DNA from 4 places in the Pseudobutyrivibrio sp. C4 genome. Region 4 is predicted to be linked to each of the others. Evidence: predicted binding sites of a transcription regulator. Region 4 holds the regulator's gene; each other region holds the start of a gene.
The links. The regulator Rex, encoded in region 4, represses fermentation and respiration genes when NADH is low (regulators of the CRP and FNR family bind a similar motif). The targets are predictions, from matches to a motif close to ATTGTTAANTANTTAACAAT.

Region 1 (7,939 bases), 380 kb from region 4:
CGGCTGCGGCCTCATTTATCATAGCGAATGTTGTGTTGAGCTCTTCCATAGAAGCAGTTGTCTCCTGTGAAGATGCTGCATTCTGTTGAGAAATAGCAGAGAGCTCTGAAATAATATCATTGAAGCTTGCCTTAAGGTTGTTAAGAAGTTCAACCTTATCAGCAATTGTCTTTGTACTAATATCAACGCTGTTTACGTTGCTAACAACACCGTCCATATCTGTCTTTGTGCTGTTAAGCTGAGCGTTTTGCTTGTTGAATGCTACGTTAAGCTTTTCAATTGTATCAACACTCATCTGTGATTCTTCTACAAGCTTATCTACGATTCCATTAATTGAAACAGCTGCATCCTTTGACTGGATAGCCAGGGAACCAATTTCAGAAGCAACAACGGCAAATCCTCTACCGTATTCTCCAGCTCTAGCAGCCTCGATAGAAGCGTTAAGAGAGAGAAGATTAGTCTGCTCTGAAATAGATGTGATAGCACTTGAAGCATCAGCGATATTTTTAACAGCATCGTTTGTAGCCTGAATCTGGCTGTGAATCTCTGTCATGGCTACCATAACCTGTTCGTTCTGAAGCATAAGCTCGTTGATTGCATCAACAGTGTGGTTTGCATCTTCAAGCATTTCTGTTGCAGCCTTTGAAAGCTCCTTAACACTTGAAGTGATATCATCAATGCTTTCGCCCATTTCTGTAGTGTTTGATAATGAGTTTTCAACGTTTTCAGCCTGAGCAACGGCGCCCTTGCTGATATCTTCTACAGCGTTAGCAACCTGATCTGCTACATGAAGAGCAGTATCAGCTGATGTTGCAAGGTTTTCTCCAGACTTTGTAACTTCTTCTGAAAGATCAAGAGTTGTCTGGATGACATCTGTAAGCTTATCACGAAGCTCAGCAGAACTTTCTGCGATTACACCAATTTCATCAGTTCTGTCAAATGTCTGGTTATCTATGTAGAATGAAAGCTCACCGTCTTCAAGCTTCTTTAAACCATCAACGATATCCTGGATAGCCTTTGTAGATCTATGAACTAACCATTTTCCAATTGAAAGGTTAAGGAAGAAGAAGAAGACATAAACTCCCATGATGATTAAGCGAGCATGCCACAAAGCAGCTTCTACTGAAGTTGTATCTCTACCTGCAAATACCATACCTACAATTGAACCGTCGGAATTAGTAAGAGGTATGTAGTATGCGTACCATTTTCCTTCGATGCCATCTATAGAAAAGTTTGTTGCAAGATATTCTTCTCCGTTTGTGAGAACTTTTTCCACTACAACATCTGAGGCTTTTGTTCCTTCCATACGCTCACCAGTCTCAGAATCAACAAGAGAAGTGATGTAACGGGTATCTCCGTAGAAGACTGTAAAATCCATTCCGGTCTTCTCGTGCAAGCTATCAAGCTGTGCCTGGAAATCATCGTGTACAGCAAAATTTGCTTTAAGAATAGTTCCATTTGAAGCAACTGACCAATCACCGTTCCATTCGTGGTCCATTGCATCCATAAGGAATACTGCAGATGCATGAAGCTCTTCCTCGAAAGAGTCATAATATGCTTTCTTGACGAAAGTGATACCAATAATGGCGATTGTTGTGGCCATAAGTAATGCTAACGCAGAAGCTAATAATAATATCTGGCGCACTAATTTCTTGTTCTTTTTCATGTTAAACCTTTCCGATTGCAATACAATCAAACTCGACAATAAAATAAGCATGGGACATATAATATGACACCATGCTTAGAATTCGAGTGTATATTTTAAGTAGTTGCAACTGGCTGACATTTTAAAGTCCCTATAGTTTTGCGTCGCAAGCTTTCGCTTGTTTTGCCCATATAAAGTGTTTGTTCACAAATATTTCACAATTTGCTTGAAAACAGTCACAATTATATATGCTGATTTTTAGATTGGCAACTACTTTTGTTAATTGTTTATCATTTTTGACAGTTTTGCATAATTGAATTGGTTTATAGAATAATTTTATTGTACATGCTTATCAATATAATTGCTTCTGTACTTGCTGTATACAATCTTCTGAGATTTGTAAAGGCCTGTATAGCCTGATACCCAATAGCTGAATGCTACGGCCAATAAGAAGTAAGGCATTGGCTCGTAACCAAAGAGCTCGAAGCAAATCAAAAGGCTGGAGATAGGGCAGTTGGTAACACCACAAAACAGAGCGCCCATTCCTACAGCAGCCATTAGAGCTGGAGGGAATCCTATTAAACCACCGATTGCTGCTCCAAGTGTAGCACCGATGAAAAGAGTAGGAACAATTTCACCACCTTTATAGCCACAAGACAATGTGAGAGTGGTAAACACCATTTTTAGAAGGAATGCACCTAGTCCAATTGATGCACCTGTGAAGCAGGACATTATTATAGAAGAACCTGTGCTGTTGTAGGTTTGATTTCCAACCAATAATGTAAGAACCAAAACTGAAGTACCACCGACAACAGCTTTAATATAAGGATTAATGATTTTGCCGCTAAGGAATTCTTCGTATTTGTGGAGCATAGTGCAGAATAATATAGAAGCAAATCCACATATTATTGCAAATATACAGATGATAATAGCTGTTTTTATTGTAAACTTTGGAATAACCTCAATTGGGTAAATTTCAGCGCCAAGTCCAAAGTATGCAGCAATGTATCTTGCTACAAGGGAAGAAATAACGCATGGAACAAGTGCAGCGTAGTGCATGATTCCAACTGAAATAACCTCCATGGAGAAAATAGCAGCTGCCATTGGTGTGCCGAATAAAGCAGAAAATGCTGCGCTCATGCCGCACATAATCATTGTCTTTTTGTTGGTATCACTAAGGTGAAGGACACGTCCAATACCATTTCCGATGGCACCGCCCATCTGTAAAGCGGCTCCCTCACGACCTGCAGAACCACCTACCAAGTGAGTAATTAATGTAGCTATAAAAATAAGTGGAGCAAGTCTAAATGGAAGACGCTCATCTGACTGAATAGCAGCAATAACAGTGTTTGTTCCGCTGTCTTTTACCTTAAGAATCTTCTTATATATAAATGTGATTATAACTGCGCCAACTGGCAAAAAATATATAAGCCATGGATTGGATTCACGGACAGATATGACTTTTCGCATGCTAAGTCCAAAGGCGGTAGCAAATAATCCTACTAGAACACCTATTACGATGGATGCGATTGTCCAGCTGAAAACAGACATTGCTCGATGACCATTGTGATCGATTTTGTGAAATAACGTTTCTTTAAATTCTCTATTATCCATATTTTCCCTCTTTGAATTTTATATATTGTATGCTAACACAAATACATTGACTTTGCCTGATAAAATATACAAAATTATTGTAGAAACATTATTTGGGAGACAATATGGAAAACGTATTTATTGTAAACAAAGCGAGTAGAACAGGAAAAGCTGAAGGTGTTTGGAATAAGATAGAAGAATATCTTATAAGTGAAGGCGTAGATTACGAGGTTCACTTTACAGCCAAGGCTTATGATGCAACTGAATTTGCAAAGAATGCTACATCTTCAGGAGAGGATGTTCATTTATTTGTTATGGGTGGAGATGGCACTTTAAATGAAGCTCTTAATGGAATAGTAGATTTTGAACATACCTTATATACACCGCTACCATCAGGCTCTGCCAATGATTTTGTTAAGGGCATCGGATTGGAAGGAAGCACCCTTGATATTTTAAAACGAGCCCTTAAGGATGATGGTTTCAAAAGCATTGATATAGGAAAGGTTACTTATAATAAAGATGGAGAAGAGCAAAGCAGACTCTTTGGGGTTAGCTCTGGTATAGGGGTAGATGCCTATGTTTGTTTGCAGGCGCTCACTAGTAAGCTTAAGACTTTCTTAAACAAATTTGGCCTTGGCTCAGCTACATACGGCCTTCTTACTGTTGGTGACATTTTTACAATGCCATTTTCAGATGCAGTTGTTACTACCTATTTTGATGGAGAAAAAGAGGAGCGAAATATTAAAAGTACCATCTTTGCGGCAGCTATGAATTGCCCGGCGGAGGGCGGTGGCATTCCTATGGCTCCAAAGGCCACAGTTGACTCCGGATATCTTACAGCTTTTATTGCTCATGACATAAGCAGAATAAAATGCTTCGGTTTGCTACCATTTTTGGTTGCAGGTAAGCATGAGGGGAAGAAGGGATTTGATTTATTAAAATTTAATAAATTGGAGATATCTATGAATGACCAAATGTGTGTACACGCAGATGGAGAACATGTTGGATTTTATAAAAAAATCACCTTTGAATGTTTGCCCTCAAAGTTGAAAATTAGGGGTTTTTAAGGAATACAAATTCTTAAAAATGTATTAAATTTTTATTAAGTAAATCATTGTTATTTTCTTGACGACCAAGTATAATAGAAACCGAGGGAAAGAGAAGAAGTTTCTCTTTTAATTTCTAATAATTATTAAGGAGGATGGATATGTTTTTCCAAATCACTAATCTTTGGCAGATCCTTGGCTGGTGCCTTGTATTTGCAGGATTAATTCTCATGAACGAACTCGGCCGTCGTACAAAGGTCGGCGGAATGATTATCTTTGTAATCATCCCATGTATTCTTACAGTATATTTCATTCTTGCACACGTTGGTTTATTCGGCGGTGCAGCAAACCCAACTGTTGCTTATATGGATGGTTGGTTCCACTACTTCAAGCTCTACGCAGCAGATATCGGATGCGTCGGCTTCATGATGATTAAGTATAAGTGGGGCATTGGTAAAGAAAAATGGTTTGCTTGGTGGCCATGGTTCATCGTAGCAGCAAACATCATGATTGCTAATGTTTCAGATATGGAGTCTGCTCTTGCAGCATACTCAATCACAGGTGACCTTTCAGGTGCTTGGTGGTGCTCAAACGAAGGTGTATTCATCTACGGTGGATGGTGGAACGTTGTTAACGCTCTCGCAGGTATGATCAACATCTTCTGTATGACAGGTTGTGTAAAGCTTTACACATCAAACGACAAGAATCAGGCAGATATGATTTGGCCAGATATGACAATCTGGTTCATCATCGCATATGATGTATGGAACTTTGAGTACACATATCTTAACCTTCCTACACATACATGGTACTGTGGTGTTGCACTTCTTCTTGCTCCTACATTTGCTAACGCACTTTGGAACAAGGGTGCATGGATCCAGAACCGTGCTAACACACTTGCAATCTGGTGTATGTGGGCTCAGGTAGTACCTCTCTTCCAGTTAAAGGGTACATTCGCAGCTGTACTTCCACGTGTATACGGTGGCGCTACAGAAGCTGGTGTTACAACAATGGATCTTTATGAGAAGGCTATCGCTCTTTACAACGCAGGCCAGGGCAAGACAGCAGCAGCAAACGAAGCTATCGCAGCAATGGGTATCACAGCTGATCCTTCAATGCAGGGATTCGTAGCTATGATGGCACTTGCAATTAACGTTGTATGTATCTCTGTTATCATCAGAAACGCAATCAGAATCGGTGGAAACCCATATTCAAACTGCGTATTCGAAGGGACAAAGGACTTCGACGAGGCTATGGCTCGTGCAGCAAAATAATTCATGAGACTTTAAGGCATCCGCTTAGGCGGGTGCCTTTTTTGTGTTCATCAATATTTAGTGAATGGTATTTTAAATTCATCTAAATATAGGTATAATATTCACAAGAATATGAAAGACTGCGAGTGAGCAGCCTGTTGGGAGAGAATAATGTATAAAGTTTACTATATAATGCATAGCAGCTTCTTGGTGGAGCTTGATGATAGATATTTGTTATTTGATTATTTTGATAAGTCGGTGGTGGCAGATACTGTTCAGTTTCATGGTTGCCTGCCTGAGCTTAATCCTAATAAATATCTCTATGTTTTTGCGAGTCATAGTCATAAGGATCATTGGTGGCTTGAAAATCTTCGTCTTGCTGATTCAAGAGATAATATCAAGTTTATTTTGTCGAAGGACATTAGATTAGGCCGCAACTATCTTATTAGAAATGGCTTTGATTTATCCATAAAAGATAAGATTCAGTTTGTAACATCTATGAAGAAGTATCAGGTGGATGATATGACCATAGAAACCCTTCGTTCTACAGATGCGGGAGTGGCATTCGTAATCAGCGTAAAGGGCATGAACATTTACCATGCAGGGGATTTAAACTGGTGGAATGCTGAAGGTCGAGGGGAGCTATACGGAGAAGTATACGGTCGCGAGTACAAGCGTGCTTTGAAATCTATTTTAAACAAGCATTTTGATATAGGATTTGTCCCATTGGATTCTCGAATGGGTGAGGATGGATATTTCCTTGGCTTGGATTACTTCATCAAAAACATCGATTGCGACAACATCTTCCCTATGCATATGTGGGGAGATTACAAATGGATTGAAAGATTTAAAAGTCGTCCAGATATTGCAAATCTTAGGGAGAGAGTTGTGGATATAGACAGAGAAAATATGATTTTTGAGATAGAGGACTAGAATGGTTTTTAGCAAGAGTCTTACAGCGGAAGAATTTAATCCAGAGATTATCATGAATTCTGGCCAGGTTTTTAGAATGAAGAAAGAGACTGCCGGTGCTGATGGCATGCCTGATACCTACAGTGCCTGTTCAGGAGACAATGATGTTTACTTTTATTTAAATAAAGAGAAGGACACATGGGATTTTGCCTGCGAAGAAAGCCAGTGGGATTTCTGGTGCAGATATTTTGATTTCGACACAGATTACACTTCTTACAACAATATCATCCGCAAAAGCGATGATAAGTTTTTAAAGGATTCATTGAAGGATGCTTTCGGAATGCGTATCCTCAGGCAGGATTTGTGGGAGGTTTTCATATCTTATGTGATTTCTCAGAATAACAACATTCCTAAGATAAAGAAATCCATCCAGATTCTGTGTGATAGATATTCAGATGGAATTCATTTTCCAAAGGCTGATGTGCTGGCGTTTATTCCAGAAGCGGAGCTGATGGATGGCACAGCCCTGGGCTATCGCGCAGATTACATAAAAGGAATATCGGAAAGAGTAGCAGCGGGAATGCTTGATATTGAAGCTATTAGCAAGCTACCTTACCAGGAGGCTATGGATGCCCTGCTTAAAATCAAGGGCGTAGGGCCTAAGGTGGCAAATTGCATTATGCTTTACGGATTCCATTTTATGGAAAGCTATCCAATTGATACATGGATGAAGAAGATTATCTCGGAAGATTACAGTGATTACACAAAAGATGCTTATCTTGATTATATAAATAAAGAGTATCCTGGCTTTCAGGGGTATGTTCAACAATTACAGTTTTATCATAAGAGAAAAGGCTGAGTAATGTTTAAATATCATATTATTGCACTTTTATTAGGAACCATATTGGATTATGTATTTGGAAATATATATTGTATGTGGAATCCTTTCGACACAATTAAAGATTGGGTAAAGTTTTTGGATAGAGCCTTGCTGGGTGATGAGATTATCCTTCTGGAGAAGTCAAAGCAGCGCAGCCTTGGGGCTTGGTTGATTATTCTTGTTGTATTTCCAGTATTTGCCGGCATTACCTTTTTTACAATGCTTACATATGAAATTCACCCATGGTTTGGTGTGCTTTTTGAGGCTTTGGCCACCTACTATTGCTTGAATTTCAATAGATTATACTATGGTGGACTTGGCGTAGTTGCAGATTATTATGGAAACGGTGCAGCTGCAATGAAGCACACTGCTAGCCTTTTGATTGGACGCCAGGTGGAAGTTGATACAGAAGAAGGCATAACATCCGATACTATCACCTACATTGCAAACGAAGCGTCGGATAGTGTGCTGTCACCATTGTTTGTAATGTTTTTGTTTGGCCCTGTTGGCGGATTTATCTACAGAGCCCTTGATATTATAGAAGGGCAGATTGGCACCTTCGAAACAGGCACATACAATGCTAGATACGATTATTTCGGTCAGCCTATTG
Region 2 (7,939 bases), on a different contig from region 4:
TGCCACAACAGATGATATGGCGGCTGTAAAGCAGGCACTTCTTCAGCTTGCACCAAAGATTACAGAGCCACCACTCGTCGCTGATTTAGTACCAGAAAAGAGCACAGTAGTACTTGTCATCCCAATCGATGAATCAGCCCCAAAGGGACGTATCATCTTGCCTCAGCAAATGGTTCTTAGAGACCTGCTGGACCACAGATGCAAAGCCATCTGCTGCCAGCCAGAGGAGCTCACAGAGGTACTTAACGAAGATAAATCGGTATCACTTGTTATTACTGATTCACAAGCATTTGAAACAGTATCAAAGATGGTGCCTGACAATATACTTTTGACATCATTTAGCATATTGATGGCAAGATACAGAGGAAGCCTTAACACCCAGCTAAAGGGCGTCGCTGCACTTAAAAATTTGCAGGACAATGATAAGGTTTTGATTGCCGAAGCCTGCACACATCACAGACAGTGCAACGACATCGGCACAGTAAAATTACCTGGATGGATTAGAAAGCACACAGGTAAGGATGTTGATTTTGAATTTTCTTCAGGAAATGAATTTCCAGAGGATTTATCAAAATATAAATTAGTAGTTCATTGCGGGGGCTGCATGATTAATGCTAGCGAGATGCAAAGTCGAACTAAGCATTGCGTGGAGCAGGGGGTTCCAATAGTAAACTATGGAATGGCCATTGCCCATTTCAATGGAATATTAGACAGAAGTCTAGAGGTTTTAAAGTAAACTGGCAAACAATGTAAAAGGAGAAAAATATGGTAACTTCAGATCAAAGTATTGTGCGTTTAAAGCACAACATCATGGAAGAAGTGTGTAAGCTTGCTTGGAAGGGTGAGCTCGATGCTTCTCACAAGGAACAGGTTTGTTACGAAATCATTCCTGGCCCAAGACCAACATATCGTTGTTGCGTTTACAAGGAGCGCGAAATCGTAAGACAGCGTGTTATCCTTTCATGCGCAGAGAATCTTCCTACTAACCCAGATTCTAAGAACGTAGTACAGGTTATTCAGCCTGCATGTGATGACTGTTCAATCGCTTCTTACTCAGTTACAGACAACTGCCGTTTCTGTCTTGGAAAGGCATGTCTTAACTCTTGTAAGTTTGGCGCTATTTCACCAGGTGAGAGAAGAATGCACATCGATCCTTCAAAGTGTAAGGAGTGCGGTATGTGTGCTAAGGAATGTCCTTATGGTGCAATCGTTCACCTTGAGAGACCATGTAAGAAGGCTTGCCCAGTTGGTGCTATTTCTTACGATGAGTACGGTCACTGCGTAATCGATGATGAGAAGTGTATCTCATGTGGTCACTGTATCCACAGCTGCCCATTCGGTGCTATCGGTTCTAAGACATATCTTGTACATATCATCAAGGCTATTCTTGAAGGCAAGAAGGTTTACGCTATGTGCGCACCTGCTACAGAGGGACAGTTCGGTGAGGACATCTCTATGGCAGCAGTTAAGGAAGCTTGCAAGAAGATCGGCTTTACAGACATGGTAGAGGTAGGTCTCGGTGGAGATATGACAGCTGCTTACGAGTCTGCTGAGTGGTTCGAGGCAAAGGAAGAAGGACGTAAGATGACAACATCTTGCTGCCCAGCTTTCATCAATATGCTTAGAAAGCACTTCCCAGAGCAGTTCGAGAACAACATGTCTTCAACAATTTCACCTATGTGTGCTATCTCACGTCTTCTTAAGGCTACACAGGGAGATGACGTTGTTACAGTATTCGTTGGACCATGTATCGCAAAGAAGTCTGAGGCTGCTGATGAGTCAGTTCCAGGAAATGCAGATTACGTTATCACATTTGGTGAGCTTCGTGCACTTATGCGTTCTAAGGGCGTTGAGTTCGAGCCAGTAGAGGAGAACTACCAGGAGTCATCTACATTTGGTAAGCACTTCGCTTCCTCAGGCGGTGTTGCAAAGGCTGTTATCGAGTGCATGCAGGAGCGTGGACAGAACACAGATGATATCAAGCTTATGCAGTGCGCAGGTGGTGCTGAATGTAAGAAGGCACTTATGCTTCTTAAGAGCGGCAAGCTTGATGTAGACTTCATCGAAGGTATGATTTGTGAGGGAGGTTGCGTAGGCGGACCTTCTAAGCATAAGGCTGAGAGAGAAATCCTCAAGGCTAGAAATGGTCTTATCGGCAAGGCTGATGGACGTAAGATTCTTGAAAATCTCGAGAATTACCCAATGGACAAGTTCTCAATGTACAGAGACGGACATATGGAATAAGCAAATTAATAGAGTCTGCTTCATTGTGAAGCAGGCTCTTTTTTTTAACCACAGCGTACCCTGTCGGAGAGTTTTCTGACAGGGTGTATTTTTGTGAAAAAATAACCATAAAAAGATAAAAAAATCAACGCTATGTTAGTAAATTTGTGGTATAGTATAGCTAATGTGTTAAAAATATATCAGAAGATATAATGTAATACTAGGGAGGGTAATTTCATATGGAAATGCTAGTAACAGCGTTGATCTGTCTGCCATTTCTGTGGGCGATTTTTCCTGCATTGATTCATCATTCAAAATGCAGGGCTTTTTTCGTCTATCTAGGATGCGCAATTGTAATGATTCTATCCATCATTACAGCGGTTCAGTGGTTTATGGCTGGGGGCCAGACACTGAATTTCTCATTACCATACCAGGAAACATTCGGTCATGTTTTCCTTGTAGGCGATATTCTTTTAATGTTTTTCATCATTTATCTTTGTGCAAAGTATAAGAAAACAATTATATCTTTGCTAACCATTGTATCCACAGTGGTACCAACCGTTTTGGAGCTGGCAGGGCCAAAGATTCCAAACAATTACACAATGAGATTTGACTATCTCACAATGATTATGGTTTTGATTATTGGAATCGTTGGTACACTGATTGGTGTATATGCAGTGGGATATATGCATGGCTATCACATTCATCATCACAAAGAGCTAAAGGATAGAAGAAGCTTTTTCTTGGCCATGATATTTGTATTTTTTGGTGCTATGTTTGGTTTGGTATTTTCAGCAAATCTATGTAGTCTGTATTTCTTCTGGGAAATCACATCTGTAACATCATTCCTGTTGATTGGATACACAAGAACTGATGAGGCTATAAACAATTCATTTAAGGCTTTATGGATGAACTTGCTTGGTGGATGTGGATTGGCAGTGGCAATCTCAGTTGGATATTTATGGTATGGAACTGTAAATCTGTTTGACTATATTGATTTAGTTCAGGCAGATCCTACCAACATCAGAAACATGCTTCCTATCGCATGTCTGGCTTTTGCGGCACTTACAAAATCGGCACAGTTCCCATTCTCTGGATGGCTACTTGGTGCCATGGTTGCGCCTACACCATCATCTGCACTTCTTCATAGTGCAACAATGGTAAAAGCTGGTGTATATCTGTTAATCAGAATCTCTGTTGCAATGGCAGATAACTATGTTGGAAATATGGTAGCCCTTATTGGCGGCTTCACATTCCTTGCTGCATCTTGCCTTGCTATATCAGTTTCTGATGGCAAGAAGGTGCTTGCTTATTCTACAATTTCAAACTTAGGCCTTATAGTTGCATGTACTGGCTGTGGCTATGAGGAGACAATTTGGGCAGCGGTATTCCTTGTAATTTTCCACGCTGTTTCAAAGTCAATGCTTTTCCAGTGCGTTGGTGCTATCGAAAACACAACTGGCAGCCGTGACGTGGAGGATATGCAGGGATTGATTGCTATTTTCCCTAAGCTTGCAGTAATCCTTATGATTGGCATCGCCGGAATGTTCCTTGCACCATTTGGTATGCTCATTTCTAAGTGGGCAGCACTTAAGGCATTCATTGATACTACATCTGTTTACGTATCAACACTTATGGTACTTTTCATTTGCTTTGGCTCAGCTACAACAATGTTCTACTGGACAAAGTGGATGTCGAAGATACTTGGGGCTTCACCACGTGAGAAGTCACGCGACCTCACAAAGAAGAACGAGTACATTTCAATGTTCTTCCATGCATTTATGATGGTTGCACTTATCCTTGGATTCCCATGGCTTTCAAAGCATGTGTTAAAGCCACTTTCAAATGATATGTTTGGCACTGCAACACAGGTTATCTCATATCAAAATATGATAATCATGATTGTGCTGTTGGTAGGCATCTTTGTAGTTCCATTTGTAAACTTTGTGCTGACAAAGGGACAGAAGGCAAAGCAGGTTATCACATACATGGGTGGCGCCAATGCTGGTGACAACTTCAACTTCGTATCATCTACAGGTGATCCAAAGGAAATGCACATTGCAAACTTCTACATGGAAGACATCATGGGTGAAAAGAAGCTGTTCACTCCTGCGATAATGATTTCTGCATTTATCATTATTGTTTATATGATTATCGTGATAGGAGGTGCGTTCTAATGACTACGACTCGAATTATAATTGCAGTACTTTATGTACTTTTAGCACCTTTTGTTATCGGACTTTTAGATGGTTTTGACAGAAAGATTTCTGCACGTATGCAGGGAAGACGTGGTCCATCAGTGCTACAGCCTTTCTTCGATATCAAAAAGCTTTTTGAAAAAGAATTTTTAACAGCAAACAAACAGCAGCTGTTTATGATTTACTCATACGTATTTTTCATTGTGCTATCAGGAGTAATCTTTTTCGCTGGCTTTGATTTATTGCTTGTTGTATTTTCACTTTCAACAGCAGCAATGTTTTTGATTTTGGCATCTACATCAACTCACTCACCATTCTCTTCTCAGGGAACTCACAGAGAGCTGGTTCAAATCATGTCATGCGAACCAATGGAACTGTTGGTGGCAGTTGGATTTTATCTGGCTACAAAAACATTTAATGTAAATGAGATAGTGATGAATTCAACATATTCCAACATCATTTATTTGCCAGGATTTTTTGTAGGCTTTGTATTTATCCTTACAATCAAATTCAGAAAGTCGCCATTCGATATTTCTACATCTCATCATGCCCACCAAGAGGTCATCAAAGGCGTAACATCCGAGATGGTAGGTAAGGAGTATGGAATGGTTACACTTGCTGAGTGGTATGAAAATGCAATCCTTCTTGGCATAGTTGGATTATTCTTCCTTAACAGCAACCCACTTTCAGTGATTGGCGCTATCGTTGCAATTCTTGTTGTGTGGTTCCTTGAGATTCTCATCGACAACACATCAGCAAGAGTAAAATGGCAGCTTATGCTCAAGCTTGCCTGGGGCGTAACAATCGTTGCAGCTGGTATGAATCTCTTCTTGCTAGAGATCATCATGGGTTAATGTTTGGAGTTTAGGAGGATAAGAAATGAGTACAATACATAAATCACCATGGCTCCTTCACTATGATGGAAGTAGCTGTAATGGATGTGATATAGAGGTTTTAGCTTGTACTACACCTGTTTACGATGTAGAAAGATTTGGCGTTATCAACACAGGTAACCCAATGCATGCTGATATTTTCCTCATTACTGGTGGTATCAATTCTCAGAATGAAGCTGTTGTAAAGCAGATTTACGAGCAGATGCCACAGCCAAAGGTTGTAATCGCTGTAGGCACATGTGCTTGTACAGGCGGCATCTTTAAGGAGTGCTACAACATCAAAGGTGGCGCCGACACAGTTATTCCTGTAGACATCTACGTCCCAGGATGCGCTGCCCGACCAGAGTCAATCATCGACGGTGTTGTAAAAGGCATCGGTCTGTTTAAGGAAAAGGCAGAGGCTCTTAAGGCACAGCAGAAGGCTAATTAGTAGGAGGAAATCATGCAAGAACTAAAAAAGGATTTATATTTAATCGACAAGGCTGAGCTCCTCCAGGTAATCATGGAAAAGAAGAATGCTCTTTGGAGACTTTGCCAGATTTGCTGCTCATTCCCAAAAGCAGAAAATCATTATGAAGTAACATATTCATTTGCAAACGGATACGATTTTGCAAACTATAGACTCATCGCTGAGCGTGATGAGGAGGTTCCATCGATCTCTCGTGTATACAAATCAGCTATTTATTATGAAAATGAAATGCACGAGCTTTGGGGACTTAATGTTGAAAATATCAAGGTGGATTTCCACGACAAGCTTTATCGCATCGATGTAGAGACACCATTTATTGAAAAGGAGGATAAGTAGTATGGGAAACAGAAGTATAGTACCTTACGGCCCACAGCATCCTGTCCTTCCTGAGCCAATCCATCTTGATTTAGTTTTGGAAGACGAGAAAGTTTTGGCAGCAATTCCTTCTATTGGATTCATCCACAGAGGACTTGAGAGCCTTACAAGCAAGAAGGATTTCAATGAGATGGTATATGTGGCAGAGCGAATCTGTGGTATCTGCTCATTCATGCATGGCATGGGCTACTGCATGGCACTTGAGGATATCATGAACGTAGAGGTCCCTCGTCGTGCAGATTATTTACGTACAATCTGGGCAGAGATGAGCCGCCTTCACAGCCATTTGCTTTGGCTGGGACTTCTTGCTGATGGCTTTGGATTTGAGTCATTGTTCATGCACTCATGGAGACTTCGTGAGAAGATTCTTGATATGTTTGAGGCATCAACAGGCGGACGTGTTATTTTCTCAGTAAACACAATCGGCGGTGTGCTTAAGGATATGCCAAATGATATGCTAAAGGATTTCGTTCGTCAGCTGGATGAAATGGAAAAGGAAATTCGCGAGACAACAAGCATCTTCCTTGATGACTACACAGTAAAGAGCCGTCTTGTAGATGTGGGTATTATCACAGGCGAGGACGCTATTCGTCGTGGTGCAGTTGGCCCTATGATGAGAGCTTCCGGCATCAATGTTGATATGAGAAAGAACGGATATGCAGCTTACAATGATATTGATTTTGAAGTAATCACATCAAATAAATGTGATTCATATGCTCGCTGCGAAGTGCGTATTGGAGAGCTCTTCCAGTCAATCGATATCATCAGACAGTGCGTTGCCAAGATTCCAGATACAGAAATCAATACAAAGGTTACAGGCATGCCAAACGGTGAGTCATTCATCCGTCTTGAGCAGCCACGTGGAGAGGCGTTCTACCATGTACGCGCCAACGGAACAAAGTTCCTTGACCGCTTCAGAGTCCGCACTCCTACCTTCGCCAACATCCCAGCCCTCACCCAAACACTTCAGGGCTGCCAGTACGGCGATGTACCGTTGCTGGTTTTAACAATTGATCCATGTATTAGCTGTACAGAACGTTAATTAGATGAGTGAAAATAGCTGATTCTTGATATTCTAATTTGTCTGTAGCAAACAAGCTCTTATATTTCTCAAGCGAAACATGAGTTGAGCGGAGAAATCATAAGGCTTGTGGGCGTAACAGACTTGAGTATTCGGGGAAATCAGCGAGAGTTCAATTGGAGGAGGACTATGGGACAGATTTTGCCTTTTACTAAACAAGTGTTAAAGAACCTCTTTTCTGAGCCTGCTACTACTCAGTATCCTTTTGTACAAAGAGAGTATCCAGAGCGCACAAGAGGTCATGTAGACATTAATAAAGATCAGTGCATTCTTTGCGGTATGTGTATGCGCAGCTGCCCACCAGGGGCAATCACAGTTGATAGAGCTGGAAAGACCTGGACTATCAATCGCTTTGATTGTATCCAGTGTGGCTACTGCACAGAGAAGTGCCCAAAGAAATGTTTATCTATTACACCAGGCTACCAGGAGCCAGGCCCAGAAAAGTATACATACTCTGTAGAGGTACCTTACGAGCCACCAAAGCCTGCTGCTAAGCCAGCTGCGGCTGCAGCTCCTGCTGGCGGGACAAAGCCAGAGGCATAGTGCCTTGTTTTGTTATCTGTTATCAAACACGATTATTTAAACGCTCCTGGCTGAGGCTAGGGGCGTTTGCTGGTTAAGAATAATATTATTGACTATATATTATGGGAAAAATAGTAAGATATAGTCGTGGTAGATGTGTGTAGACTATAAATAAGAG
Region 3 (7,939 bases), on a different contig from region 4:
CGTCAGTTCGCTAGTTACTTATTAATAGAAGTGCTCTTTGCAATGGTATTCTTCGCAGCAGGTCTTATCATCACAAAGAAAAAGGAGCAATATGCTATATGATATAGTCATCCGCTCTCTGGCAGCGGTAGGATTAGGATTAATAATTAATTCAAATGGCATTACAACCACCTCGGTTGTAATGTCTATTTGTGTTTTTTTACTTCTTGAAATAAGCCTTCTGTTTAATCAAAAACCAGTCTATCTCACTCTGACAGGAATTCCATTTGTTATAACCTTTGTATATATGGTGGCGGTTATAGATGCCAGTCTTCCACTTGTTTTTTCAATCTTTGTCCTGGGAGGATTCACTTTTATATCTACTATTCTTTGGGCAAGAATGATGGAATTGCAGGCACAGCTGCACCGCACCCGTGATGACAGCTTTGAATTGGAATCCATTCTAAAGGATAAAAATAAACGTCTTCTCTCTGAGCAGGACCAGCAGGTACATCTTGCTACCCTCGCAGAGAGAAACCGCATCGCCAGAGAAATCCACGATAATGTAGGCCATCTGCTTTCCCGCGGAATCCTACTGCTTGGAGCCATTGTCACAGTAAACAAAGATGAAAATATCGCGCCTCAATTAAAGATGCTTTCGGACACCCTGGATGAGTCTATGGAAAAGATGCGAAGCTCCGTACATGATTTACATGATGATTCAATAGACTTAAAGAAAAATATAGATGAAATTCTTGGAGAACTAAAAAACTTTACCGTAAATACGGAATTAGATTTGGATGAAGCACTTCCAACAAATATCAAACTATCACTGATTGGTATTTTAAAGGAGGCTGTTACAAATATAATAAAGCATTCCAATGGAGATACTGTTTCAGTGATTTTCCATCAGAATAACAGCTTCTGCACTATTTCCATTACAGATAATGGAACCCTTAGTTCTGATATGAAGTTAAAGCTTGGTGCTGAGAACTATGACGGAATAGGACTTACCAACATTAAAAACAGAGCAAGCTCCCTAGGCGGAGAAGCTTACTTTTATTTAAACGATGGCTTTACAGTGTTTGCCAGATTACCTTTTGAAAACAAGCGAGGATAGATTATGGAAAAGAAAAGAATTTTACTTGTAGACGATGACGAACTTATCACAATGTCACTAGAGATGATTATCTCTGCTGAGGCTGATTTTGAAATAGTTGGAAAAGGTGGAAGCGGTCGGGAAGCTATAGCTCTCTATGATGAGCTCAATCCAGATTTACTTCTTATGGACATTCGTATGGCCGATATGAATGGATTGGAAGCTGCCGAAGAGATTCTTACAAATCATCGTGATGCCACTATCCTCTTCCTAACTACATTCTCAGATGATGAATATATCGTAAAAGCGTTGAAACTTGGCGTAAAAGGCTACTTACTTAAACAGGACTATAAATCTCTTCCTGCTGCACTTCACGCTGCAATCAACGGTCAAAGCGTATTTGGAGGCGCTGTTATCGACAAACTTCCTACTCTCATGAATCAGGCCAACACTGATGATGAAGGCTTTGACTATCGTAAATACGATATATCCGAAAAAGAATTTGAAGTCATCCAACTTGTAGCTGAAGGCTTTTCAAACAAAGAAATCTCCCAGAAGCTTTTCCTTTCGGAAGGCACTGTACGTAACTATCTGTCTACCATCCTAGAAAAGCTCAACCTGAGAGATCGAACTCAACTTGCTATATTCTATTTGAAGCATGAATAAATCGAAAGCTGGCATTGCTGCCAGCTTTTTCTTATTCCACAACCTTTATATAACTGCTTACACAGTAAAGAACTTGTCCATTGTATTCCACTCGCGACCAGCCATATTCGTTGTTGATACCTGTTCGAATGGCTGTCTGGCCTGCGCTAAGTGTAGCCACTACCTGAGAATCAGCATCCGTAACACTAGGCTTTGAACGAAGATTTACAACTTCCTTTGCAGTAACTGTTTCATTAACATCTGTAAATTTAGTTTTAAAACCAGGTGCCTGAGCTGGTGCTTCCTCTGTTGCAGGAGCTTGCTCAGCTGGCGCTGCAGATTGTGCAGGTGCACTTAAATCTGTGGTCAAATAACTTGATACAGCGTAGTATGTGGCGCCATTATAAACCACCCTCGACCAACCACTTGTGCTTGTGCCAGTTCTTGTGGCTGTTTGACCATTTTCAAGGGTAACCATTACCTTGCTATCTGCGCCCTGACTAGGCTTATTACGAAGGTTTGTCTTGCTCTTTGCTGTGACAGTCTCATTAACCTCTGTAAACTTCATCAGTGCTTCCACATCTGCTGATGCCGTTGCTCTTTCTGAAGTGTCCTTAGCCGTTTCTGTGCCGTTGTATCCAAAGTATGCTACATCCACATCCACCTTTTTTGTAATGCCAGGAATTGTTCCCTGATTGGTGTACTGCCACATATCGTATTTAAATCCTGCCGATGGGCCTGTGGCCAAATTTGAAGAATCCTGATTGTACCATGCCATCCAGATTTTGTACTTGGCACAAATTGTGGATGTATTCCATTTTGCATCTGATGCCATTTCATTCTTAGAAGCATAAAAGATTGGAGTATATCCTTTGTTATAAACTTCTCCAAGAAATGCTATAGCAATATTGCTTCTGTCATCCTTTGTAAGATTGTACTGGCGGCTAGTGCTGTTTTCAAAGCCCTCACAGTTGTATCCTACTGGATATGTGATTGGATACTGAGCTACATAGCTTGCAACCCAATCGGCCTCTTCTATGGCCTCATCCTTTGTAACTGCAGTAGAGAAGAAATAGGCTCCGATTTTTATGCCATTTTTCTCTGCTTCCTGCATGTTGTATTTTGCATTTGTATCTGGCTTTATTTCTCCTGTTGTAGAGTCTCTATAGCCGACACGAATCATTGCAAAATTAATCCCTGAGCTGGCAACCTGAGCCCAATCGATAGTGCCCTGGAATTTTGATACGTCGATTCCGTATGTAGTGGTACTGTTTTCACCAACATTGCTGGCATTAACAATATCCTCCACATTTACTGAGGCTCCCTGTTCTGACTGAGTTGAAGCCCCTGGGTCTTCCGCATCAGTCTCATCTGTTGTCTCTTCTGTCTCCTCAGGCTCTACCACTTCGATTGTAGTTCCATCCTCAGGCTCTTCATTTGCAACATCTACTTCTGCCGCAACCTCAACAGGCTCATCGTCCGTACCTTTTACCTTTTTGACGATGAGAACTGTCCCCAATACCAATACTACAAGTCCTAGACAGCAGGCAGCCATCATCAACTGTCTTCTACGTCTCAATCTTCTGCGACGTCTGCTACTTCCACGATGTCCGTTATTCATTTTTATTCTCCCAATTATTTAATAGCCGCTAAAAACTTCTTGGCTAAATCTTTGTCCGCAGAGTCTTCTCTGTAGATTCCATACACATTCCAGGTGTATGAGTCCTTAATGACTAGTGGTTTTATTTCATCTGTTTCTGGGAAGAATCTTGGGGAGATTCCAAGGCCAGCTCTATTCTTTGATAATAGATACAGCGACTCTCCTTCATCTACCTTGGCAACAATATTTGGTGCAAAACCATTGAGATGGCATGCATTCACAATATCATGATATACATGATATTTCTCATTCATGGAAATGATTTTCTCATCCCTCAGATTTTTTAGCTCAATTTGACTTTCATTCCAAAATCTATGTCCTTTATAGACATAGACCACCAAATCAATTGCTTTTACGTGTTCGCAGACTACGCCTGGTAAAGATTGCTTTCCTACTACAAATCCAAAGCTTATTTCATCATTCACCACCTGCTGGATTACATTTTCATTTTCATACTCATACCAGCTAGCGAGAATCTCAGGATTATCCGTCATAAAAGATGCAACACTAGGAACATCAATTGCTCTAATTGTTCCTGCTGCAAATCCCACCTTGAAGCGTTTTTCTTTTTCACTTAACGCCTCTATTGATGAAAACAAATCATTTAAATCTCTGCTTATTGTTTTAGATTTTTCGTAGAATAATCTTCCACTTTCAGTTGGAATGAAACCTTCCTTTGACCTAATAAACAAACTGGTTCCAAACTCATCCTCAATGCCCTTAATAATTTTACTAAGGCCCTGTGGTGATAGAAACAGCTTGTTGGCTGCCGCCTGTAGATTTCTTTCCTCATATACAGCTTGAAAACATTTAAAATTTCTTGTATTCATAAAATTAATTATAGAATAAATGACCTTGATAGACAATATGTCCATCAAGGCCATTCACGGGGAGTAAAAAAATTATACGAAAAAAGTGGTTATTAAACTAATTTATATTAAATGTGGTTTGCTACTTCAAAGGCATCCCAAATACCATACATGATATTTGAAACCTGTCTAGCATCACCAAGGAGATAAACTTCGTCAAGCTCGTTCTTGTACTGGTTGTAAAGAGTGTTCTCGCTAGCATAACCGACACAAAGAACTACGCTATCAGCATTAAGTTCCTTTGTCTCTTCTCCTACAGTAGCTGTAAGTACGCCATTGTTGAATCCAGTAACACGAGCACCTGTAACAACATCGATGCCGTTGAAAGGAATAAGCTTTTCAAGCATTTCTTTGTTTGCTGAACAAAGTGGTCCGTTCACTGCCATAAGCTTATCAAGTGCCTCAACGATTGTTACCTTCTTGCCCTTCTGAGCAAGATCAAGTGCAAGCTCGCAACCTACAAGTCCACCACCAACAACGATAACATTGTTGCCAGCTTCCTTCTGTCCAAGAAGTACCTGCTCTGCTGAGTAAACCTTCTCATCATCGCCAAGTGAGAACATCTTTGGACGAGAACCTGTAGCCATGATAACTGCGTCAAAGCTCTTATCGAGAATTTCCTTCTCTGTAGCCTTTGTGTTAAGGTGAACCTCCACACCAAGACGTGTCATTTCATCCTCATACCACTTAGCAAGGGCGATATCGTCCTCCTTGAATGCTGGAGCACCACCAGGGATAAGGTTTCCACCAAGACGTCCTGCTGCCTCGTAAAGAACTGGCTCATGTCCTCTTTCTGCAAGTACACGTGCAGCCTCGCAACCTGCTACACCACCACCTACAACAAGAACTCTCTTCTTCTTTACGATAGGGTTGTATGTGTTAAGTCTTTCCTTACCAGCCTGTGGGTTAACTGCACAGTTGATAAGTGAGTATGTCTGGATACGTCCCATACAGCCTTCCTGACAGCTGATACATGGACGAATCTGGCTAAGCTTGTTTGTACGAATCTTGTTTACGATATCTGGATCTGCAAGTGTTGGACGACCAAGTGAAATCATGTCGCAGATATCATTGTTTAAGCAATCAAGTGCTGTATCTGGATTATCAACACGACCTGCCATAATAACAGGGATGTTTACATGCTCCTTTGTAATCTTTGCAAATTCCTTGTAAGGAGCCTTCTCCATATACATTGGTGGGTGATTCCACCACCATGCATCGTATGTTCCTGCATCTACATCAAGGGCATCATAGCCATACTTCTCAAGAAGCTTTGCAGCCTCGATACCTTCCTCGATGTCACGTCCCTTCTCTTCGAATTCCTCGCCTGGAAGAGCACCTTCTCTGAAGTCCTTAATCATAGACTTAAGTGAGAATCTCATTGCAACTGGGAAGTCCCATCCACATGTCTTTGCGATTTCCTCACGGATTTCCTTAGCAAAACGAAGTCTGTTCTCTAAGCTTCCGCCGTACTCATCATTCCTCTGATTGAAGAATGAAATAGCAAACTGGTCAATAAGGTATCCTTCGTGAACAGCATGGATTTCAACACCATCGAAACCAGCGCGCTTTGCATTGTATGCGCCTTTACCAAAGCTTTCTACAATACCATGAATCTCCTCTACAGTAAGTGGACGACATGTTTTGTCTAACCATCTGTGAGGTACTGCCGATGCAGAAACAGGTGGGAACTCACCTAAGTTTGTAGGGATAGTAACACGTCCGAATCCACCTGACATCTGTAAGAAAATCTTTGAGCCATAAGCATGTACACGCTCGGTCATCTCGCGGCTAGTTCTTACGAACTGAACTGGGTTGTATGTTGAGTTTGGTGTGTTAGGGAATGAAGGCTTCTCTACCTCTGTATCAGAGAAAGTAACACCTGTAATGATAAGACCAATGCCACCCTGAGCACGTCTTGTGTAGTAATCAATACCTCTGTCATTCCATCCACCTTCGCAATCTCCAAGACCAAGTGGTCCCATTGGAGCCATTGCGTAACGGTTCTTAATTTCGAGCTTGCCAATTTTAATAGGCTCGAAAAGTCCTTGATACTTCAATTTATTTCCTCCTTTTACATTTAACAATTAATTTGCCGGCACATTGTTAAATTTTTATCATCTATGTCTATATTTTAACCATTAAATGTAACAAAGGCCATCAACATACAGTTGATGGCCTTTATCAAAAAGGATACTATTAATTTTCGTCTTCAATTTCCTCAAGGAAATCTTCTACATTGTAGAGCTCTCCCTCTACCTTATCTACGTAGATATTACCGTCTAAGTGATCGATTTCATGAAGAAGCGCTCTTGCCATAAGCTCCTCACCTTCCACGATAATCTCTTCCATATCTTCGTTTAATGCCTTTACCTTTGCATAATTTGGACGAGTCACAATACCAGTCTTGCCTGGAACTGAAAGACATCCCTCGCTGCCTGTCTGCTCGCCAGATGTTTCAAGAACCTCTGGGTTGATAAGAACAACTGGGCCCTCACCTATATCGATAACGCAGATACGACGAAGAACGCCAACCTGAGGTGCAGCAAGACCTACACCGTCTGCATCATACATTGTATCAAGCATGTCCTCGATAAGTGTCTTAAGACGTGGTGTAAGCTCCTTTACTGGCTTACATTTCTTAAGTAAAACATCGTCTTTACCATATTCTCTAATTTCTAAAAGTGCCATAATAATTCCTTTCTAAAATCCTGTTATATTGTAGATATCGGATCAAAATCAAACCATGTAGAGGTATTTCTGTATTGCTTTTGCTGCAATAAGAATGCCTCGATAGTATCTTTTACATTAACAAGCCTATCGTATTCGTCGGCCTTTACGTAGATTACCCTACGGTAAACGTCCTTTAGCTTTCCAATATAGGCGTCCTCTGGCCCCATGATAATGATGTTTGAATCCGCCTGTCTAATGATATCTGCTAGAATATCTGCCTGTTTGATAGCATCCTGCTGCTTGTCGCAGCTAACCTGTATGCCCAAAATATGTGAGCATGGTGGGTATGAAAGCAAGCGTCTGTATGCATACTCCTGACTATAGAAGCTGTCATAATCCTGGTTTGCAGAGGCAACTACTGAATAGTTGTCAGGCTGATATGTCTGAATAACAGCTATGCCTGGCTCCGAGCCTCTACCAGCTCGTCCTACTGCCTGGGTAAGAAGCTGGAATGTACGCTCCCCACTATGATAATCGCTTTCGTTTAGTGATATATCTGCTGCTATTATACCAACTAAAGTGACGTTTGCAAAATCGTGACCTTTGACAATCATCTGAGTACCTATCAAAACATCTGCCTCGTGTGCTGCAAATGCTGAAAGGATTTCCTCGTGACCATCCTTGCCTTTTGTGGTGTCGGCATCCATTCGAAGTACCCTGGCTGTTGGAAATAATTCCTTTACGATTTCCTCCAGGCGCTGAGTACCAGCCTTGAAACTGCCGATATATTTGCTGCCGCAGCTTGGACAAGTCTTTGCTGCCACTGTTGTGTAACCGCAATAGTGACATTTCATCTTGCCACCTGCATGTAAATGAAGGGCAACATCGCAATGTGGACATTTTAACACATGGCCGCAGGCCCTACAAGAAACAAAACCCATAAGCCCGCGTCTATTTAAGAACAGCATAATCTGCTGATGCTTGTTCAATCTATCTGCCATCAACTCCTGCAAT
Region 4 (7,939 bases):
GAATAAATCTCTTTATTGTTAATCTCACGATTATGCTTACGAATAACGTTTTTCTTAAGCTGAACCCTTACATCCTTAATCCAGTTAGTGATTTCCTCGGCTTCTGTAGAATTAGTGCGGAGTTTATCATAGCAATAATCCATAGTAGCCAACATCAATTCTCGATTAACATCATCTGTCTGCTGTGGAAGTTCGCTAAGCTCGTCTTCATTTGACTGAATACGTTCTTTGCATTCCTCCAAAAGTCTTTTATCATCATCCAACTTCTTAGAAACTAAATCTGAAGTTCCTTCCATATTGGACATGACTGAAGCCATCAAGTTTTCTTTGACCTTCTTAAGGTCCTTAAGTTCCTTTTTAAGCTCAGCCTCACGTTTCAGTAAGTCATTTTCCTGCTTTTCAAGCTCTTTAACCTGTTCTGGCTTTCCACCTAAAGCAAAAAGTCTATGCCATTTCTGATCCAAAATAAGCATAGGAACCTTGATTTTGGAAATGGCAGTTGTAAAATCCCTGTCCGCCATATACATTCACCTACTTCTGTTGAGTAATGTTATAAGAAAGTTGCATCAAACTATCTGATAAATGAACATTCTCTATAATAACATCAGGAATATCATCTAAATCAACGTGAGCAAAGTTCCAAATTGCATGAACACCAAGAGAAACAAGCTTTAAAGCTGTAGATCTGGCGTTTGACTTTGGCAATGTCAAAGCTGCAATCTCAACATCATTATGTTTAATGAATTCTGGAAGCTCATCAAGCATCTGAACAGGAATGTCTCTAACCAACTTTCCTTTAAGCTCAGGATTAACATCGAATAATCCAATAATTTTGAAGCCTACACGCTCAAATTTAACATAACCTGCAATAGCCTGGCCTAAGTTACCAGCGCCAATAACGATAACATTATGTGTTTCGTTAACTCCCAAGATATTTCCGATTTCATCATGTAAATATGCAACATTATATCCATAACCCTGCTGGCCAAAACCACCAAAGTTGTTAAGATCCTGTCTAATCTGAGATGCTGTAACATGCATTCTCTTACTTAAATCATTTGATGAAATTCTTTCAACACCATCGTCTAAAAGTTCGCCCAAATATCTGTAGTACCTAGGAAGTCTTCTGATGACTGCTTGTGAAATCTGTTTATCCAAACCATATACCTCCTAATTACAATTTTCAATCTTAATTATAAAATCACACAAAAACTATGTCAAGATTTTAACAAAGACTTAATAAATGCTTAAGATAAACTTAACTCCTCCCACTGAGAATATAAATCTTCCAATTTTAAATCTATTTCATTCTGTTCTGCAGTTAATTCGTTGAGCTTTGCAGAATTTGTCATATTCTCTGGCTTTAAGAATTCGTCTTGAATCTTTGCCTTTTTTTCTTCTAGTTTTTCTATCTCTTCTTCGATTTTTGAGATTTTGTTTTGAAGCTTTCTCTTTTCTGCTTCAATTCTCTTTTGTTCTTTAAAATCAAGTTTTGCAGCTGTAGCGTTAGAATCTGCTACAGATTCCTGGGTTGAAACAACATTTGCTGCAGAAAGTTGTTCCTTCTTTGCAATATAATCATCGTAATTGCCAAGGTACTTTGTAAAATGACCATCTGAAAGTTCAAGAATCATATTTGCAGTACGGTTAACAAAATATCTATCGTGACTTACATAAAGCAAAGTTCCATCATATTCGTTAAGTGCTTCCTCAAGCATTTCTTTCGAATCCATATCAAGATGGTTTGTAGGCTCATCAAGGATTAAAAGATTAGACTTAGAAAGCATAAGCTTTGCAAGAGAAACACGACCTCGCTCTCCACCGGATAACTCGCTAATGCGTTTAAAAACATCATCCTCTGTAAACATAAATGCAGCTAATGTGTTTCTAACCTGAGTCTCTGTAAGATATGGATAAGCATCATGAAGCTCACTGAAGATAGTGTTTGACTCAGTAAGTCCTTGCTGCTCCTGGTCATAATATCCTACAGTAACATTTGCCCCAAAGCGAATCTCTCCTGATTCAAAATCCGTGAGACCATTGATACACTTAAGGATTGTAGTCTTTCCTGTACCATTATCACCTAAAATGGCAATTCTATCCCCTTTATGAACCTCAAAGGATAAGTCTGTAAAGATATTTTTATCATCATACGATTTTGTCACATGAGAAAAATCTAAAACATCCTTCCCACTTTCCTTTTCCACCTCAAGGGTAAGTCGCATTCTAGGCATATCCTTATCAGGGGCATCCATAATATCGATCTTATCAAGCATTTTCTTTCTGCTTTCCGCTCTTTTAATGGATTTTTCCCTGTTGAAGGATTGAAGCTTTTCAATAACAGCTTTCTGGTGTTCTATTTCCTTTTGCTGCTTTTCATAGCTGCGCTCATATGTGAGCTGATATAAAGCCTTTTGCTCAGAAAAAGCTGTATAATTTCCTGTATATACACTAGTGCGTCCGTAGGATAAATCAACAACATGATCTACAATTCTATCAAGGAAATATCGATCATGAGCAACAATTACAACTGCGCCTTTATATGAAGATAAATATCCTTCCAACCACACGATTGAATTCAAATCCAAATGGTTTATAGGCTCGTCTAATAAGAGCAAATCTGGCGATGATGCAAGAAGACGTCCCAAACTAACTCGTGTCTTCTGACCACCAGAAAGCTCATTCATGCTTTTATTTAAATCATCCCCTTCAAAACCAAGGCCTTTTAATATGCCTACAGCTTCCGAACGGAATGTATATCCACCTAATAAATCAAATTGATGCTGTAACTTGTGATAACTTTCCATAAATGTCGCAGCATCTTTACTATCAAGATTTGACATCTCCATTTCCATGTCTGAAAGACGTTTTTCCATGGAAAGCAAATCTTCACGTGCACTAAGTACTGTATCTAAAATGCTACTACCGAAAGAATCTTCCTGATACTGAGCTAAATAGCCCATAGTAGCATCTTTTTTAAGAGTAACTTCACCACTGTCCGCTGGTAAATCTCCAACTATTATTTTTAATAGGGTAGATTTTCCTGTTCCGTTGTTACCAACGATAGCTACTTTAGAACCCTCATCTACTGTAAAAGTGGCATCTTTTATAATGCCATCTTCACCAAATGATTTAAAAATATGCGAAACATTAAGTAACATAGTTTTTCCTTAAAAAATGCGCCTGACTAATGTCAGGCGCCAAATAAAATCTAATTTTACTGAACATCCTTAATAGAGAAGCTGATGCGTCCCATCTTGTCCTTGCCAAGGCATACAACCTTAACAGTATCACCAAGAGTAAGAACATCTTCTACTCTGTCAATTCTTTCCTTAGCAATCTTAGAAATGTGAACCATTCCTTCCTTGCCTGGAGCGAACTCGATAAATGCACCGAATTCTTTGATGCTTACAACCTTACCTGTAAGGATCTGACCCTGTTCGAAATCAGTTGTAATGATTTCGATCATTCTCTTAGCCTCATCCATCTTTGCAGCATCTGTACCACAGATTGAAACGTTTCCGTCATCTGTAATATCAATCTTAACATCACATCTAGCAATGATTTCGTTGATTGTCTTTCCACGCTGTCCTACAACATCACCAATCTTCTCTGGATCAATTGAAAGCTGGATAATCTTTGGAGCATACTCGCCAACTTCCTTACGTGGCTCAGCGATTGCCTTGCTCATGCAGTTGTCCATGATGAAGAATCTAGCCTCACGGCAACGAGCGATAGCACCCTCAACGATTGGACGTGTAAGACCGTGAATCTTGATATCCATCTGGATAGCTGTGATACCTTCTTTTGTACCTGTAACCTTGAAGTCCATATCGCCGAAGAAATCTTCAAGACCCTGGATATCTGTAAGAAGAACGAAATCGTCATCTGTATCGCCTGTAACAAGACCACAAGAAATACCAGCAACCATAGCCTTGATAGGTACACCAGCTGCCATAAGTGACATACATGAAGCACATGTTGAAGCCATTGATGTAGAACCGTTTGACTCGAATGTCTCAGATACAGCACGGATTGCATATGGGAATTCTTCTGGTGTAGGAAGTACTGGAAGAAGTGCTCTCTCTGCAAGTGCACCGTGTCCAATTTCTCTACGTCCTGGTCCTCTAGAAGGCTTTGTCTCACCTACTGAGTATGCAGGGAAGTTATAGTGATGCATGTATCTCTTCTCAGTAACGAAAGCATCAAGACCGTCAATCTTCTGAGCCTCTGAAAGAGGAGCAAGAGTTACAACGTCGCAAATCTGTGTTTGTCCACGAGTGAACATAGATGAACCGTGAACACGTGGAATAATATCTACTTCTGCAGCAAGTGGACGAATCTGTGTGATCTCACGACCATCTGGACGCTTGTGATCCTTAAGAATCATCTTACGTACTGTCTTTTTCTCGTACTGGTAAATTGCCTCACCAAGAACAGCAAGCCATTCTTCGTTATCAGCAAATGCTTCTTCAAGACGCTCAGTGATCTGACGGATATTCTCCTCACGAACCTGCTTCTCGTCTGTGAATACAGCACCTTCCATCTCCTCAGGAGTAACGATTTCCTTCATCTTTGCGAAGAGCTCCTCAGGAATTGCGCATGATGTGTACTCATGCTTTGGCTTACCGCATTCCTTAACCATCTCATCGATGAATGCGATAACTGTCTGGTTAACATCATGACACTTGTAGATAGCTTCAATCATCTTGTCCTCTGGGATGATGTTTGCGCCAGCTTCAATCATGATAACCTTTTCTCTTGTAGAAGCAACTGTAAGCTTAAGGTCACCCTTATCCCACTGCTCCTGTGAAGGGTTTACGATAAACTCTCCATCGATCATACCCATCTGTGTCATAGCGCAAGGGCCATCAAATGGGATATCTGAAATACATGTAGCAATAGCTGCACCGAGCATAGCAACAAGCTCAGGACGGCACTGTGGATCTACTGCCATAACCATGTTGTTAAGTGTTACGTCATTACGATAGTCCTTTGGGAAAAGTGGACGCATAGGTCTATCGATAACACGAGATGTAAGAACTGAGTTCTCAGATGCCTTACCCTCTCTCTTATTGAAACCACCAGGGATTTTACCAACAGCGTATGTCTTTTCTTCAAACTCAACAGAGAGTGGGAAGAAATCGATACCATCCCTAGGCTTGTCTGATGCAGTTGCAGTTGAAAGAACTGTAGTCTCACCATACTGAATAAATGCTGCTCCATTAGCCTGTGCAGCAACTCTGCCGATATCAACACGAAGTGTTCTACCAGCCAAATCCATTGTAAATGTCTTCATGGTTTTCTCCTTCAAATATTTTATTATTTAAGCATCAACCCGAAACTACTGAAAACGAAGAGTTATACTCTCCTAATTCAGTGGCTTCGGATCTTGCTTGAAATCGAAAAACAAATAAGAAAATGAGCGGAGTAAGCAATACTCCGCTCTTATAGATTACTTTCTTAAGCCAAGACGCTCAATGATTGAACGATATCTCTCAATGTCAGTATTCTTAAGGTATGCAAGAAGGTTTCTTCTCTTACCAACCATCTTCATCATACCACGACGTGAATGATGGTCACCTGGGTTAGCCTTAAGGTGCTCTGTGAGCTCAGAAATACGAGCTGTAAGAACAGCAATCTGAACCTCTGGAGAACCTGTGTCACCAGCTGTTCTAGCATACTCATTGATAATTGCCTGCTTCTTCTCTTTTGTAATCATTTTAACTACCTCCTAAAAACTTTTAATATGCCGTAACTAAGGAAAAGGTCGGAGTGTCCAAAACCTGAGTTACAGTAAATTTCGTACCGATATATAATAACACAGCTATAAAAATATGTAAACTATGTATAAATAGGCTTTTTTAAACTGTTACTGTATTAAATCTTCGATTGCATATTTATTAACACCTGCTAATTTTCCACTATTTACATAAACAGTAGAAAAATCATAATTCAATGCAAAATAAATCTGTCCTGTTTCTTCATCAGTTTTACCTAACGAAATAAATGTTGAATAGCCGTTTGCATCCTTAATAATGTACACAGGTGAATCCTGATTTAGGCCGTATTCATCGCCATTTCCATCTTCATCCTCATTGGCAATGATGTCTACAAATCTAACATCTGTAATATAATTCAACAGCTTTTCTATTCTATCTTCGTTTATATCGATGCTAGGGTCATCTGTGTAAACCCAATCCTCTCCATCTCTTTCAAAGGTTAATAGAATGTTATTGCTATCAGTCATCTGGAAGCTATAAACTTCTTCATTATCAAGCAATATAACATTATCGCCTTCATCTTCTATTTCGCTGGCTTCATCCAATACTTCTGCCTGTTCATCAGAGCCATCAAGGTTTTGTATCATTTTTGCTGGGTTTTTAGAATTAAAAGTAATAATCAAAACCACAATAAGCAAAACAATGGCCAGTACAAGAAATATGCCTTTATAATTCTTTGAAATAAACTTCTTCATCATTTCCTCCAAGAAAATATTCTTTACTTAGTATAACAAAAAAGTATTAACAAACAAAGAAGCCGGAGCCATAAGCTCCAGCTTCTAAATAATTATCTGTAGATGATATCGTCTCTTCCAGGACCATTTGAAACCATTGTGATTGGAAAGCCAATTTCCTTCTCAATGAACTCAATGTAGTTTCTGCAGTTCTCTGGGAGATCTTCGTATTTCTTAATTCCACGAATATCTGTCTTCCATCCTGGAAGCGTCTTAAGTACTGGCTTAGCCTTTTCAAGCTTGCTAGTAACTGGGAAGTCTGTAGTAACCTCACCATCGATTTCATAGCCAACACATACAGGAATCTCATCAAGATATCCAAGTACATCAACAACTGTAAATGCTACATCTGTTGTTCCCTGCATTCTACATCCGTACTTTGAAGCAACACAGTCGAACCATCCCATACGACGTGGACGACCTGTAGTAGCACCGAACTCACCGCCATCGCCACCGCGACGTCTAAGCTCATCAGCTTCATCACCGAAGATTTCAGAAACAAATGCACCTGCACCAACAGCTGATGAATAAGCCTTACATACTGTAACAACCTGCTTTAACTCCTGAGCTGGGATACCAGCACCGATGCAACCGTATGGAGCAAGTGTTGATGAAGATGTAACCATTGGGTAAATACCATGGTCTGGATCCTTCAAAGTACCAAGCTGGCCTTCAAGAAGGATAGTTTTATTTTCTTTAAGTGCGTTCCAAAGGAATGCTGATGTATCGCAAACATAAGGAGCAATCATATCGCGGTATTCATGTAATGTCTCAAGGAGCTCCTCTGGATTAAGGAGTGGCTTGTGATATAAATGCTCAAGAAGAACATTCTTCTGATCACATGTACGAACAACCTTTTCCTTCAAAAGCTCATCATCAAAAAGCTCCTGAACCTGATAACCGATTTTTGCGTATTTATCTGAGTAGAAAGGAGCTATACCGCTCTTTGTTGAACCGAAAGAAGCCTTTCCAAGACGTTCTTCCTCGTATTGATCAAAAAGGATGTGATATGGCATAACAATCTGTGCTCTATCAGATACAAGAATGCGAGGTGCTGGTACTCCTTTCTCTACAATAGAGTTAATCTCTTTGATAAGGATAGGAATATTCAATGCGACGCCATTTCCAATGATGCTAGTGGTGTGATTATAGAATACACCTGAAGGTAATGTGTGAAGCGCGAACTTACCATAGTTGTTTACGATAGTGTGTCCTGCATTTGCACCACCCTGAAAACGAACAATGATATCAGCATTCGCTGCCATCATGTCTGTAATCTTTCCTTTGCCTTCATCGCCCCAATTGGCACCTACAACTGCTTTAACCATAACAATCCTCCTAAATTACAATTAAATTAATTTATATCAATCAATTTCTTAGTCACTGTACAAGCAAGTGCGCCTGGTCCAATGTGACATGAAA

Region 1: a site for Rex is predicted at 4,352-4,371, ahead of BMY66_RS00230 (DUF5692 family protein). Genes of this name have one in related genera too.
Region 2: a site for Rex is predicted at 2,409-2,428, ahead of BMY66_RS04085 (NADH-quinone oxidoreductase subunit 5 family protein). Genes of this name have one in related genera too.
Region 3: a site for Rex is predicted at 6,355-6,374, ahead of BMY66_RS06625 (oxidoreductase). Genes of this name have one in related genera too.

What each region holds. Positions count from the first base shown of each region.
Region 1 is NZ_FOHF01000001.1:51,796-59,734, forward strand. It holds gene BMY66_RS00215 (methyl-accepting chemotaxis protein) at 1-1,666, opposite strand, end outside; cyclic di-GMP riboswitch class I at 1,768-1,843, opposite strand; gene BMY66_RS00220 (chloride channel protein) at 1,982-3,259, opposite strand; gene BMY66_RS00225 (diacylglycerol/lipid kinase family protein) at 3,364-4,305, shown strand; gene BMY66_RS00230 (DUF5692 family protein) at 4,446-5,558, shown strand; gene BMY66_RS00235 (MBL fold metallo-hydrolase) at 5,709-6,470, shown strand; gene BMY66_RS00240 (DNA-3-methyladenine glycosylase 2) at 6,472-7,308, shown strand; gene BMY66_RS00245 (cobalamin biosynthesis protein CobD/CbiB) at 7,312-7,939, shown strand, end outside.
Region 2 is NZ_FOHF01000002.1:64,462-72,400, forward strand. It holds gene hydF ([FeFe] hydrogenase H-cluster maturation GTPase HydF) at 1-736, shown strand, start outside; gene BMY66_RS04080 (4Fe-4S dicluster domain-containing protein) at 766-2,244, shown strand; gene BMY66_RS04085 (NADH-quinone oxidoreductase subunit 5 family protein) at 2,463-4,400, shown strand; gene BMY66_RS04090 (NADH-quinone oxidoreductase subunit H) at 4,400-5,275, shown strand; gene BMY66_RS04095 (NADH-quinone oxidoreductase subunit B family protein) at 5,301-5,744, shown strand; gene BMY66_RS04100 (NADH-quinone oxidoreductase subunit C) at 5,757-6,119, shown strand; gene BMY66_RS04105 (hydrogenase large subunit) at 6,121-7,200, shown strand; gene BMY66_RS04110 (4Fe-4S dicluster domain-containing protein) at 7,369-7,782, shown strand.
Region 3 is NZ_FOHF01000003.1:27,083-35,021, reverse strand. It holds gene BMY66_RS06650 (ABC transporter permease) at 1-102, shown strand, start outside; gene BMY66_RS06645 (sensor histidine kinase) at 92-1,099, shown strand; gene BMY66_RS06640 (response regulator) at 1,103-1,744, shown strand; gene BMY66_RS06635 (GH25 family lysozyme) at 1,776-3,344, opposite strand; gene BMY66_RS06630 (LysR family transcriptional regulator) at 3,359-4,213, opposite strand; gene BMY66_RS06625 (oxidoreductase) at 4,321-6,312, opposite strand; gene def (peptide deformylase) at 6,452-6,943, opposite strand; gene priA (replication restart helicase PriA) at 6,967-7,939, opposite strand, start outside.
Region 4 is NZ_FOHF01000001.1:431,217-439,155, forward strand. It holds gene BMY66_RS02070 (hypothetical protein) at 1-521, opposite strand, end outside; gene BMY66_RS02075 (redox-sensing transcriptional repressor Rex) at 532-1,158, opposite strand; gene BMY66_RS02080 (ABC-F family ATP-binding cassette domain-containing protein) at 1,248-3,161, opposite strand; gene BMY66_RS02085 (polyribonucleotide nucleotidyltransferase) at 3,218-5,299, opposite strand; gene rpsO (30S ribosomal protein S15) at 5,456-5,722, opposite strand; gene BMY66_RS02095 (DUF4340 domain-containing protein) at 5,873-6,478, opposite strand; gene BMY66_RS02100 (adenylosuccinate synthase) at 6,571-7,845, opposite strand; gene BMY66_RS02105 (DegV family protein) at 7,872-7,939, opposite strand, start outside.